3 regions of the Janthinobacterium lyxosi genome follow, and region 2 is predicted to be linked to each of the others. Evidence: predicted binding sites of a transcription regulator. Region 2 holds the regulator's gene; each other region holds the start of a gene.
The links. The regulator FNR, encoded in region 2, switches genes on or off when oxygen is low (the NO sensors DNR and NnrR bind a similar motif). The targets are predictions, from matches to a motif close to TTGATNNNNATCAA.
Positions count from the first base shown of each region.

Region 1: ACQ4WP_RS15870 (XrtA system polysaccharide chain length determinant) is a predicted target of FNR. The motif match lies at 2,113-2,126, and genes of this name have one in related genera.
Region 3: ACQ4WP_RS09655 (IPT/TIG domain-containing protein) is a predicted target of FNR. The motif match lies at 2,478-2,491, and genes of this name have one in related genera.

Region 1 is NZ_JBNYXM010000013.1:83,475-87,687, forward strand. It holds gene ACQ4WP_RS15855 (S1 family peptidase) at 1-439, shown strand, start outside; gene ACQ4WP_RS15860 (N-acyl amino acid synthase FeeM domain-containing protein) at 443-1,189, opposite strand; gene ACQ4WP_RS15865 (XrtA/PEP-CTERM system exopolysaccharide export protein) at 1,390-2,013, opposite strand; gene ACQ4WP_RS15870 (XrtA system polysaccharide chain length determinant) at 2,266-3,795, shown strand; gene ACQ4WP_RS15875 (XrtA-associated tyrosine autokinase) at 3,816-4,213, shown strand, end outside.
Region 2 is NZ_JBNYXM010000001.1:361,405-365,617, forward strand. It holds gene ACQ4WP_RS01720 (response regulator) at 1-2,026, opposite strand, end outside; gene fnr (fumarate/nitrate reduction transcriptional regulator Fnr) at 2,266-3,024, shown strand; gene ACQ4WP_RS01730 (FixH family protein) at 3,028-3,552, opposite strand; gene ccoG (cytochrome c oxidase accessory protein CcoG) at 3,607-4,213, opposite strand, start outside.
Region 3 is NZ_JBNYXM010000007.1:218,052-222,264, forward strand. It holds gene ACQ4WP_RS09655 (IPT/TIG domain-containing protein) at 1-2,320, opposite strand, end outside; gene metH (methionine synthase) at 2,983-4,213, shown strand, end outside.

The DNA of each region.
Region 1 (4,213 bases), on a different contig from region 2:
CCTGGCCCTGCTGCGCCTGACGGGCGCGCCGCTGCCTGCCCTGGCGCTGGGCGACGCGGCCACGGTGCGCGAAGGCCAGGCCATGGCCTTTACGGGATTTCCTCTGGGTACCTTGCTGGGCTTGCATCACGTCACGCACCGCGCCACCGTGTCGTCGCTGACGCCGGTAGTCACGCCCAGCGACAATGCACAGCGCCTCGACCCACGGCGCCTGGCGCAACTGAAAAAAACACCGTACATCGTGTTCCAGCTGGACGCGACGGCATATCCGGGCAGCAGCGGCAGCCCCCTGTTCGACCCCGAGACCGGTCTCGTCTACGGCATCGTCAACATGGTGTATGTCAAAGGCCTGAAAGAGGCCGCCATCAGCGCCCCCAGCGGCATCACATATGCGATTCCGGGCAGCCATATGCAGGCGATCATGCTGAAAAATAAATGAGTTTCAGTTGCGCCCCTGCCGCAGCCGGTCGGTGATGCCAGGTTCATCCCATGTCGGGAAAAAAAAGGGGTAAAACGATCGTTCCCCCCCATGCTGTTCCATCATGCCGCCGTACTTGCGGATCTGGGTCCCCATGTAGTCGAGGTCCAGACGCAGCAGCACGGCCGGCGCCCCCACGCGCGTGCACTCTCGCTCGCCGCCAAAATCCTTGAAACCGAGCATGCGCTTGTAAAACACCACATGCCTTGGATTGACTTCAATCACGTAATCCGTAAAGCCGTGAATATTATGGGCATAGATATAAGAAATATGAATCAGCGCCGCAAACACGCGCTTGCTGACGCCCTTGTCGATGGCCAGGCGCGACGGTTCGCACAGGCGCCGGCCCTGCTCGCGCAGCACGTCGAGCTTGTCGCGGAAGTTTTCATCGGCCGGCAAGCCCGTCTCGGCATTATCCAGGCACAAGGTCATGGTACCGACGGTGGAGCCTGCCGTTTCTGCAAACAGGGTGATTTTATTCAGCGCATGCGCGATGCCGGGATCGACGGCATAGCCGCGCCAGCCGTACATCTTGCGGATCAGCAAACTGGCCGCTTCGCGCCGGCCACGCGAATTGGCCATGCGGATATGAAAGCGCTGCAGGTCGAGCTCGTGCTCCATGGCCGGATCGATCTGCCCCTCGCCCACCACCAGGTCACTGAAAGTACCGGGCGTGTCGAAAGAAATAATAGGTTCATCTTCAAAGCTCATCTTGTCCTCACGTTCATCGGCAGCCGTCGAGACGGACTGAAGCCAATGCCTTGTGACAAGAAAAAAGCGAAAAAAGTTCCCACCATCAGCCCAAAAAAACAGAAGATAGTGCCTTTGGATGGCAAAATTACACGCTGAAATTTTCCGAAAAGTACAAAAAGACAAATATAACTGCTGTTTTAACATTGCTGAGATCGCTACTAAAAGAAACTCTCCGGTATCAACAGCACGTCGCCCGGCCGCATCATGACGTTGGCGGAAATATCGCCATGCTTGAGCAGGTCGTCCAGGCGCACGCCCAGCTGCTGCTGGCTGCCTTCGCGCATGCGGATGATGCTGGCCTTATTGCCGGCGGCAAAGTCAGTGATGCCGCCGACGGCGATGAGCACGTCCATCAGCGACATGCCCAGCCGGTACGGCAGCGCCTGCGGCTTGGCCGCCTCGCCGATGACCCGGATCTGCTCGCCGTACGGGCCCGAGAAATTGGTGACGATGACCGTCACCACCGGTTGCTGGATGAACTTGCCCAAGGCTTGCTCGATGTCGCGCGCCAGCTGGGTCGAGGTCTTGCCGCTGGCGGCCAGATCCTCCACCAGCGGCGTGGTGATCTTGCCGTCCGGCCGCACGGCCACCGTCAGCGACACTTCCGGATTGCGCCAGACGATGATGTTGACGGAGTCGCCCGGGCCGATCAGGTAGTCGTGCATGGGCGCGCTGTCGTCGGCAGGCGCCAGCGGATAGCGTGTGCGGCAGCCCCCCAGCAAGCTGGCGCTACCCGCCAGTACCAGTGTATGGCATAGAAATGCACGGCGAAACGGATTCATGCGGGGCCTCTTCGAGTCAATGGCGCGTCCATGGCCGGCCCCGCAGAACCAGCCTGGGCCGCCAACTTCCTATGATTATTAAAACCCGGCAAGTGAACCTTGAGGCGTATCAAGAAGCAATCATCTTGGGAAATCTTGCTCGATAGTGGCCCTATACTTTGCTTACTCAACAGGCAAGCATTTCTTGCAAGATGCCGTTGTCCGCGCCGCCCAGCCATCGACCGTGCAGCACCGTCACCAGAAGGAAGCGACATGGAGGAATTGATACAGCAACTGCTTTCCAGCCTGAAAGGCATCTGGAAGTACCGCTGGCATGCGGTGCTGGTGGCGTGGCTGGTGGCGATCGGCGGCTTCATCAAGGTGATCACCCTGCCCGACGACTTCCAGACGTCGGCGCGCGTGTTTGTCGATACGCAAACCATCCTCAAGCCGCTGTTGGCCGGCATGACCAGCGTGCCGAACACGGAACAGCAGGTGGCCATCATGAGCCGCACCCTGCTCAGCCGCCCGAACGTGGAGCGCGTCATGCGCATGGTCGACCTCGACCTGGACACGAAGACCGTGCGCGAACACGAGGCCCGGCTCGATGAACTGATGAGCCGCATCAAGATCACCGGCACCAACGCCTACGACATCTACACCATCAGCTATAGCGGGCGCGACCCGAAGCTGGTGCGCGACGTGGTGCAAAGCCTGCTGACCATCTTTGTCGAAGGCAGTTTCCAGGGCAAAAAAGGCGATTCGCAGAAAGCCGTGCAATTCATCGACGAGCAGATCAAAAATTACGAGGACAAGCTGAGCGCGGCGGAAAACCTGGTGAAGGAATTCAAGATCCGCAACAACCTGCTGCTGCCGCGCCAGGGCATCGACTATGGCAGCCAGCTGCTGATGTCGTCCGATAGCCTGAACAATGCCAAGCTGGAACTGGTCGAGGCGGAACAGTCGCGCAAGGCCATCCTGAGCCAGATCGAGGGCGACGAGCCAGTGCTCGACCTGGAGCCGAACGCGTCGGCCATCACGAATCCGGAACTCGACGAGCGCATCGCCTCACTCAACAAGAACCTCGACAGCCTGCGCATGCAATTTACGGAGTTGCATCCCGACATCATCGCCTCGAAGCGCCTGATTGCCCAACTGGAAGAGCGCAAGATCGAGGAAAGCAAGCTGAAAACGGCGTCCGGCGACCCGGGCAAGAACTACAGCCCCATGCTGCAGCAACTGAAGGTGGCGCTGACGGACGCGGACGCCAAGGTGGCTGCCATCCGCGCCCGCGTGCAGGAATACAACGCGCGCAATGAGCGCCTGCTGGCGCAAAGCAACGCCGTGCCCGAGGTGGAATCGCAGCTGGCGCAACTGAACCGCGACTACATCATCAACAAGGAAAACTATGAAAAGCTGATCGGCCGGCGCGAAGCGGCCAAGCTGTCCGGCGAACTCAGTTCCACCACCGAGATGATGGCCTTCAAGATTATCGACCCGCCCACGGTGCAATATGCGCCCGTCGGCCCGAACCGTCCGCTGCTGTTCAGCGCGGCGCTGGGCGCGGCCCTGGTGGCCGGCATCGCCACGGCCCTGCTGATCAGCCAGGTGCGCCCCACCTTCCTCAGCCCCGCCGAACTGCGCGATGCCACAGGCTTGAACGTGCTGGGCACGGTATCGATGAACTGGACGCCGCTGCAGCAGGTGCGCCGCCGCCGCGCCCGCTATGGCTTTGCCGGCTGCCTGGGCAGCCTGTTCGTGCTGTACGGCGGGGTCATGACGGCCGCGCTGCTCAAATTCTAGACCATGCCACGGGAGCGACGATGACCAGCAAGGAGCGCAGCAGCAAGGACAGCGGCAGGCAGGAAGCCATCATCCTGGGCGTCGCCGAAGCCCCCATGCCGTACGCAGCGGACAGCGCCAATGGCGCAGACGGCGCGGACACCCTGGCGGCGGCCAGCAACCCCCAGTACCGCCCCCTGAACCTGGCCCGGCTGGCGGAGCAAGGCATGCTCACGCAGGAAGGCGGGCGCAGTTCGGTGGCCGAAGATTTCCGCATCATCAAGCGCCCGCTGCTGCGCCAGGCGCGCGCCAGCGGCGCCGAGGCCATCCGCCATGGCAACCTGATCGTCGTCACCAGCGCCATGCCCGGCGAAGGCAAGACGTACTGCGCCGTCAACCTGGCCATGAGCATCGCCATGGAAATGGACATCACGGTGCT
Region 2 (4,213 bases):
CGTAGGGCTGCTGCTGCGCCAGGCGTTCGCGGTACAGTTCGATGGCGGCAAAGCCGGAGTCCACTTCGTCGGCCAGCCAGCCCCACGCCTCGATCAGCTTGACGATCAGTTCGCGCGTGGTGCGGTTATCGTCGGCCACCAGCAGGCGCAACTGGCCCAGGGCCGGCATGCGCCGCGTTTCGGCCGGCTGCGCCAGCATGTCGAATGGCACGCTGAACCAGAAGCGGCTGCCCTTGCCTTCGCTGCTGGTGACGGCGATGTCGCCGCCCATCATGTGGATCAGCTGCTTGCTGATGGCCAGGCCCAGGCCCGTGCCGCCGAAGCGCCGCGTGATGCTCTGGTCGCCCTGTGAAAATGCGGAAAACAGCTGCTGCTGCTGCTGCTCCGTCATGCCGATGCCCGTGTCGCGCACTTCGAAGCGCAGCCAGGCGCGCCCGTTTTCGCTCTCGGCCAGGCTGACGGCCACTACCACTTCGCCGCTCTCGGTGAACTTGATGGCATTGCCGGCCAGGTTGACGAGGATTTGCTGCAGGCGCTGGGCGTCGCCTACCAGGCGCCGCGGCACGTCGGGCTCGACGGCGATGGCCAGTTCCAGCTCCTTTTCGCCCGCATTCATGGTCATCGTCGTGGCCAGGGTATTCATCACTTCATCGAGGTCGAATTCGACGGGCGACAATTCCATGCGGCGCGCCTCGATCTTCGAATAATCGAGCACGTCGTTGAGGATGCCCAGCAGCGACTGGCCCGCCACGCGCACCATGGTCAGATACTTGCGCTGTTCCGTGTCGAGCCTGGTATTGCCCAGCAGATACACCATGCCCAGCACGGCATTCAGGGGGGTGCGGATTTCATGGCTCATGTTGGCCACGAAGTCGCTCTTCGCCCGGTTGGCCGCCTCGGCCCGGTCGCGCTCCTGCTCCAGCTCTGCCGCGCGCGATTCGAGCTCCTGCTGCAGGCGGTCGCGTTCGCTCATCAGGCCGTTGAACGCTTCCGTCAGTTCGCCGATTTCGTCGCGCTGCTGCACCGGCACGGGGGTGAAGCGGTTGCCGCTGGTGTGCAGGGCCAGCAGGGTGTCGCGCAGGCGCACCAGCGGCGACAGCAGGCGCACGGTGACCCAGCCCAGCACGGCTGCAGCCAGCAGCGAAGCGAGGATGCTCCACAGTACCAGCCGGTAGAGTACGCCATCGAACGGTTCGAAGGCATCTTCGACGGGCAGCGAGGCGGCCAGCAGCCAGTTCACGGACTTCAGACGCTTGAAGCTGTTGACGGCCGTGATGCCGCGGCTGTTGGTGCTGACCATGCTGCCTTCGCCATCTTCCTTCAGCAACTGGGTGGTCGTCAGGTTGGCGTTCGGCTTGCGCGGCTGCAGCAAACGGCTGGTATCGGGGTGCAGCACGTAGCGCGGCACGGCGCCGCGCGTGAGGATGAAGTAATAGCCGCTCTTGCCGATCTTTTCCGAGCGCAGGCGGCCCAGCAGGTTATCCTTGTACAGGCGCAGCACGCCGATCACCACGCCCACCACCTGGCCATTGGCGGCCAGCACGGGCGCCACCATCTGCACGATGGGCATGCCGCTCGATTTGCCCAGCATCGGCTCGGTGATCATGGGCTGGCGCGTGCGCAAGACGGTCTGGAAATATTCGCGTTCGGCAACGTTGATGCCAGCGCGTCCCGTGACGAGGGGCATGTCGGCCACGACGGCGCCTTGCGCGTCGAGCACCAGCACATCGTCGAACAGCACCAGCATCGAGCGGCGCGCATAGTATTCGCGCAATTGGGCGGGCTGGGTGATCAATTCCGGCGGCTGCTGCCTGGCCGTCAGCGTGACGATCTGCAGCAGCATGCCCAGTTTGTCGTCGAGCTCGGCAGCGGTGCGGGTGATCAGGGACGATTGCTGGCTCAGCAGTACTCGGGTGAAGTCGGCGCGCATGTGCTGCACCTGGATCATGGTGACCAGCGCGATCATGGCGATCGAGGTCAGGCTGGTGGCCAGCGCGACTTTTGCTTTAATGCCGAGAGGCTTCATGATTTCCTTTTCAGTACCGGGCGGCACAGGCGGCAGATAATGCTGTCAGGAATTTTCCTATCAATACATCAACTTGGCAAGCGGCGCCGCGCAAATTGCCTTCCCCGCATGGGCTTTTGACGATGTTGCCATATAATTAAAGTCAGAACGTCGTTTATTCAGCGCAATTGCGGTGAAATTGGCACACGGCAACCGTGTATGCAGTAAACTCGTTATTGCATTTTCTTAAAGGTACCGACATGACTGAAGCGCTACTCACTCCCACCTTGCCCACAGTGAACGTGGAAGCGTTGCGTGCGCGATGCTCGACCTGCAGCATGCATCAATTGTGCCTGCCGATGGGCCTCGATGTGGGCGACATGGACAGGCTGGACCAGATCATCGGCCGCCGCCGCAAGATCGTGCGCGGCGCCTCGCTGTTCCGCATCGGCGACTCGTTCCAGAACCTGTACGCGATCCGCCTGGGGCACTTCAAGACGTACCAGATCAATCCGGGCGGCGAAGAGCAGGTGACGGGTTTCCAGATGGCCGGCGAACTGCTGGGCATGGACGCCATCAGCGCCGACCGTCACCACTGTAATGCGGTGGCGCTGGAAGACAGCGAAGTCTGTGAAATTCCGTTTTCCAGCCTGGAACAATTGCTCGGCAACATGCCGACCCTGTTGCGCCATTTCCACCGCATGATGAGCCAGGAAATCACGCGCGAGCAAAGCGTGATGCTGTTGCTGGGCAATATGCAGGCGACCCAGCGTTTTGCCGCCTTTATCGTCAACCTGGCCTCGCGCTATGAAGCGCGCGGCTATTCGGCCAGCAAATTTCAGCTGCGCATGTCGCGCGAGGAAATCGGCAACTACCTGGGGCTGACCATCGAGAGCGTCAGCCGTTTATTGTCGAAATTCAAGAAGGAAGGCTGGCTGCGCGTCTCCAACCGCGAGATCGAGATCTTGCAGCCGGCCAAGTTGAAAGCCATTACGGCCGGTACCGACGTCTGTAAATAAGCTTTACAGTTCTGCGTCCGCATGCAGCGCGATGCTGCGTTGCAGCGGCCAGGTCCAGATGCCGGACAGGCGCCACTCGCGTTTGTCGTTTTCCACCAGCACTTGCCAGCGGCTGCGCTCGAGCATCGGCAGCGCTACCGAGAAGTTGCCGGCCGCATCGGGCTGCACCAGCAGCTTGATATCCTTTTCCGGCAAGGTCGCATGCGCCAGATGCAGCTGCAGCGGACCCTGGTAAGCCTTGCCGAAGCTATGCACGGAACCACTGAGGCGCGCTTGCGCCACGTCATACGACAAGCTGGTATCCATCGCCAGGTTGCTGGCGATCGTGTCGCGCTTCAAATCCTGGTTGATCGCCTTGCCCTGCTTGTAATAGTCGCCCACCACCAGCGCATCGGGCTGCGTAAACGCGATATAGCCCATGAAGCTGCCGACGACGACGGACAGGCCGGGGCCGATCATCAGCAGCCATGGCCAGCGATGCTTGTACCACGGTGCAACGGGTGCTTGCAGCTTGAGACTGTCGGACATGATATTTCTCCTGTTTAATCGGCCACTCCCCATCCGGGGACTGGCCTTCCTGCATTAGCGCGGCACGATGAATACCGCGCTTTCACGCACATGCAGCGATGGGTCGTCCAGCGATTGCAATTCGATCGCAATCTTGTTCGAGCCCTTCTCTCCCACGCCGTGCGGCACGCGCAGGCGGATCGGCCAGCCCAGCGTTTCCGTCGGCTGCAACATCACTTCTTCGCGCGTCAGCAAGGTCAGGCCCGGCAAGCCGGAGACGCTGATTTTAAAATGCTGGCTTTGCTCCGAGGTGTTCATGATCTGCAGGCGGTAGACGTTTTCGATCATGCCGTCTTCCACTTCGCGTCCCATCGAACCGCGGTCGCGGATGACGTCCATTTTCAGGGGCGTGCGCAGGGCCAGCGAGGTACACACGGCGATGATGATCAGGCCCAGGATGGAAGTGTAGATCAGCACGCGCGGGCGCATGGCGCGCTGGCGGATCTGCTTCGAATTGAAGTTGTTTTCCATCGCATGGTCGGTACTGTAGCGTATCAGGCCGCGCGGCCGCTCGACCTTGTCCATCACGCTGTTGCAGGCATCGACGCAGGCGGCGCAGCCGATGCATTCATACTGCAGGCCGTTGCGGATATCGATACCGGTCGGACATACCTGCACGCAC
Region 3 (4,213 bases), on a different contig from region 2:
GCACGGCCGCGTACGGCTCCGCTTGCGCATCCCAGGCCAGCCCCAGCTTGCCGCCGCTTTGCGTTACCTCAAAGCTGCCATCGTTGGCAGCCTTGCTGCGGCGAACCGGGCGGTCCAAAGTAGTCAATGGCTTGCCTTTTGATAATACTTTCACGTCGCTGATGTCGCCCGGGTTGGCGAAGCTGACGCGGAAGTGGCTCATGGCGCTGCCGCCATGGTCAGCCACGGTTACGGCATCGAAGGGCAAGTCGATAGTCGCTCCCGACGCCGTCAGGACCCGCAGGGTGTACGCCTGGCCGCTGCCGCTGGCCGCTGCGCCCACACGCGTGGACGAGGCAACGGCTGGACGCAAGGCCACGCCAGTCGGCGTGATGCGGCCGGAAATGGTCAGGTAGCCATTCTCGGCCACGGACATGCTGGCGGCCAGCACATTGCTGCGCGTCACTTGCGTGCTGCGTTTTTCCAGGAATTGCTGCACCCGCGCATAGCTGTAGTCGGAGAACCAGGCGCCGCTGCAATAGCTCATCACGTCCGTCATCGGCGTGCCGCCATACACTGCCTTGCTCAGCTGGCCGATGTTGCCCGCATAGTCGCTGTTATACAGGGGTTGCGGGCCGAGCTCGCCATTTGCATACGGGTAATCGGCAGCGGCGCCGGCCGGGCCGCCGCAGGCAACGTGCTGCAGCGAGTGATTGTGACCCAGCTCATGCACGAGCGTGGTCAGCCATTCTGGCCAGTCATTGCCGAAGGGATCGACCGATGCGATGCTGTTGAACCTGGCGTCCAGGCCGATGGCCGAGGTGAAGTCGTAGCCGCTGCTGCGCTGGTTGATGTAGGCCAGGCCGGCGGCACGCGTGGCGGACATCTTCGGCACGAAACCATAATAATAGGCGCCGCTGTCTTCCTGCGCGCGCTTGCTTTCCAGCTTGCCCAGGGTATCGCTCCACCAGCTGTCGGCCGTGCTGCTGCCAGGCATGCTCAGCGCAGCGCGCGTGGTGATGCTGATGTTTTCCGTCGCATACGGATACACGCGCAGCAGCGCGGCGCGGATATCCTGGGCGTCAGGCAGTTGTGCCACGCCATCATCGGTGCTCAAGGGTACGAGCACCAAACGGATTCTGGCCAGGCTGGCCACCACGGGCGCCGCTTCCTGGCTCAATTGCACGCCGTCATTGCCGACGGCCGTTACGCGCACGCGCACGCCGGGCAAGATCCAGCCAGCGGGCAGGATGGCACTGAAATTACCGTTGAAACTGTAATCGCTTTTCGCCGTCGGCAAGACCGATGGGCCGCTCATGCTGATGCTACCCAGGTTGCTGCCATTGGCGGCGGTCGCAACCAAGGTCACGGCGGGGCTGGCCTGACCCGCTTGCGTGGCCAGCACGGACACGCGCACGGCGGCCGGCTTGCCGCGCGTCAGGCGCAAGGCCATATTGCTGGCATTCAGGTTCATTACCTGCGCGAAATCAATGCTGCCCAGGGTGAAGGCCGACACCGTGCCCGCATTGACGGCGATGCGCGCAGCAGCTGACAGCATCACATCGCCCGTTGCAGAGCTTGGCGCGGACAGCAGCAGTTGGTTGGCACTGGCGCTGACGATGACGGCTGGCGTAATGCCCACCGAAGCCGAGCTGACCTGGTCAAGATTGCTGCCCTGCACCGTCACCGACAAGGTCCCGCTCCCGCTGTTGACGGCCGACGTGATCGATGTCACTGACACGCTCGCCAAGACCTTGTATGTATCGCTGCTAATGACATCGTTGTACGGACCGCGCACCGTCAGCGACCCCGTTGCCGCACCCAAGGGCACCACCACGGTCACGCTGCCGGCCGTCTGGCTTTGCGGCGTCGCCGCCGCGCCATTGCCAAACTGCACTGCCGTCACGGCGCCCATGCCGCCGCCCGCGATCGTCACGCTGGAACCGACGCCACCCGTCAATGGCGCGATGTTGCCCACGCTCAATGGCAGGTACACATTGACGTTATAGCTGGTGGCCGCCGTGCCGCTGGCGCTGACCAGGCTCAAGGCGCCCGACACGGGCACACCCGGCATGGCCAGGGTCACGCTGGTATCGCTGGCGGCGCTGGTGGCAAGCGTCACGCCGCCCACCTGGAAGGCAGTGACGCGGCTCAGATTGGCACCCGTGACCACCAGGCTGCCACCCACGGCAACATTCGCCGCCGAGACGGCCGTCACGGCGGGAATCACGACGGGATTGCCCGAGGTGGTCGCCACTATGGTATCGCCACCGCCACCGCCGCCGCCGCAGGCGGACAGGCCCAGCATGAGAAACAATGCAACAAGCAAATGGTTTTTCATGGCTGACATCCTTGCTGATGCAGCGCGATGCCGGGGAGGACACGAGAGAAATGTGACATATTGGTGACTTTTGGTGAGAATTTAATTTCAAGGAACCAACATTATCGGTTAATTCGATTCCATAAGACAACTATTAATGCTTTTGATTTAATTTGTTTTGATAATAATTAAAAGATCTACCTGGCAAACTTTATTTTCAGCATTACAGATCTCATTCTGCATTGCCTTACACCACAATTATTTTCCTTTGCAGCTATTGCCATTCCATTCATGAAAAATAATCGGAGCGGATACAAATAATGTGGAAAATTTTCCACAGCATAGAGGACATGCCTTCCTGCCAAACTTGGCGGAAGAATTAACATTTTGAGTAAGATTTTCAGGAATGGCATTTTCAGGTGCGGCCGCGATGTTGCCACCGCAGCGCTGGCCTTGGCGCCGTTGTGTTGCGCGAAACACGGCAGACTGGCCGGCGGCCGCTTTTGCTTAAAACCAAAGCAGCCTGATGCCGTATAATTTTAGACCCGGTGAAATCAGGCGATTGCCACCTTCTGCCTGCCCTATCCGGCTGGCACTCTCCGTCAGCTGATCCTGCTGGCCCGCATCCGCCTCGTAAAGTCTTGTCACCGCGCAGCCGCCCGTTTGCCTATTGAAAGCATGAAATGAACGATACCGTGATCCCCGCCATGTCCCCGACCGAAGCCACCTTGCGCGCCATTCTGGCGCAGCGGATCATGATTCTCGACGGCGCGATGGGCACGATCATCCAGCAATACAAGCTCGACGAAGAAGCGTACCGGGGCGGCCCCGCTGGCCGCTTCATCGATTTCGCCGCGCCGACCGATAGTGGCGCGCGTGAACTGTTCGTCAAGGGCAATAACGAGCTGCTGACCCTGACGCAGCCGCACATCATCCAGGAAATCCACGAGCGCTACCTGGCGGCGGGCGCCGACCTGATCGAAACGAATACTTTCGGCGCCACGACGATCGCGCAAGACGATTACCACATGGCCCACCTGGCTTATGAAATGAATGTCCAGGCGGCCAAGCTGGCGCGCGCCGCCTGCGACAAGTATTCCACGCCGGACAAGCCGCGCTTCGTCGCTGGCGCCCTGGGCCCCACGCCGAAGACGGCATCGATCTCGCCCGACGTGAACGACCCGGCCGCGCGCAACGTGAGTTTCGACCAGCTGGTGGCCGCCTATCTGCAGCAGACGCAGGGCCTGGTGGAAGGCGGCGCCGACGTGCTGCTGGTGGAAACCATCTTCGATACGCTCAACTGCAAGGCGGCCCTGTTCGCCATCGACCTGTTCTACGAGCAAAACCCGCATGTCGTGCGCCTGCCCTTGATGATTTCCGGCACCGTCACGGATGCGTCGGGCCGCATCCTGTCGGGCCAGACCGTGCCCGCCTTCTGGAATTCCGTGCGCCATGCGAAACCGCTGACCATCGGCCTGAACTGCGCGCTGGGCGCCGCCCTGATGCGTCCGTACGCGGAAGAGCTGGCCAAGATCGCCGACACCTTCGTGTGCATCTACCCGAACGCGGGCTTGCCCAACCCCATGAGCGACACGGGTTTCGACGAGTTGCCAGCCGACACGTCTGCCCTGCTGCGCGAATTTGCCGACGCGGGCTTTTTGAACATGGCGGGCGGCTGCTGCGGCACCACACCCGAACACATCGCCGCCATCGGCGAGTTGCTGTCGAAAAACACGCCGCGCACCGTGCCGGCCCCGTCGCACGACCTGCGCCTGGCCGGCCTGGAACCGTTCGTCGTCAACGAAGCATCGCTGTTTGTCAACGTGGGCGAGCGCACCAACGTCACGGGTTCGAAGGCGTTTGCGCGCATGATTCTCAACGAGCAATACGACGAAGCCCTGTCCGTGGCGCGCC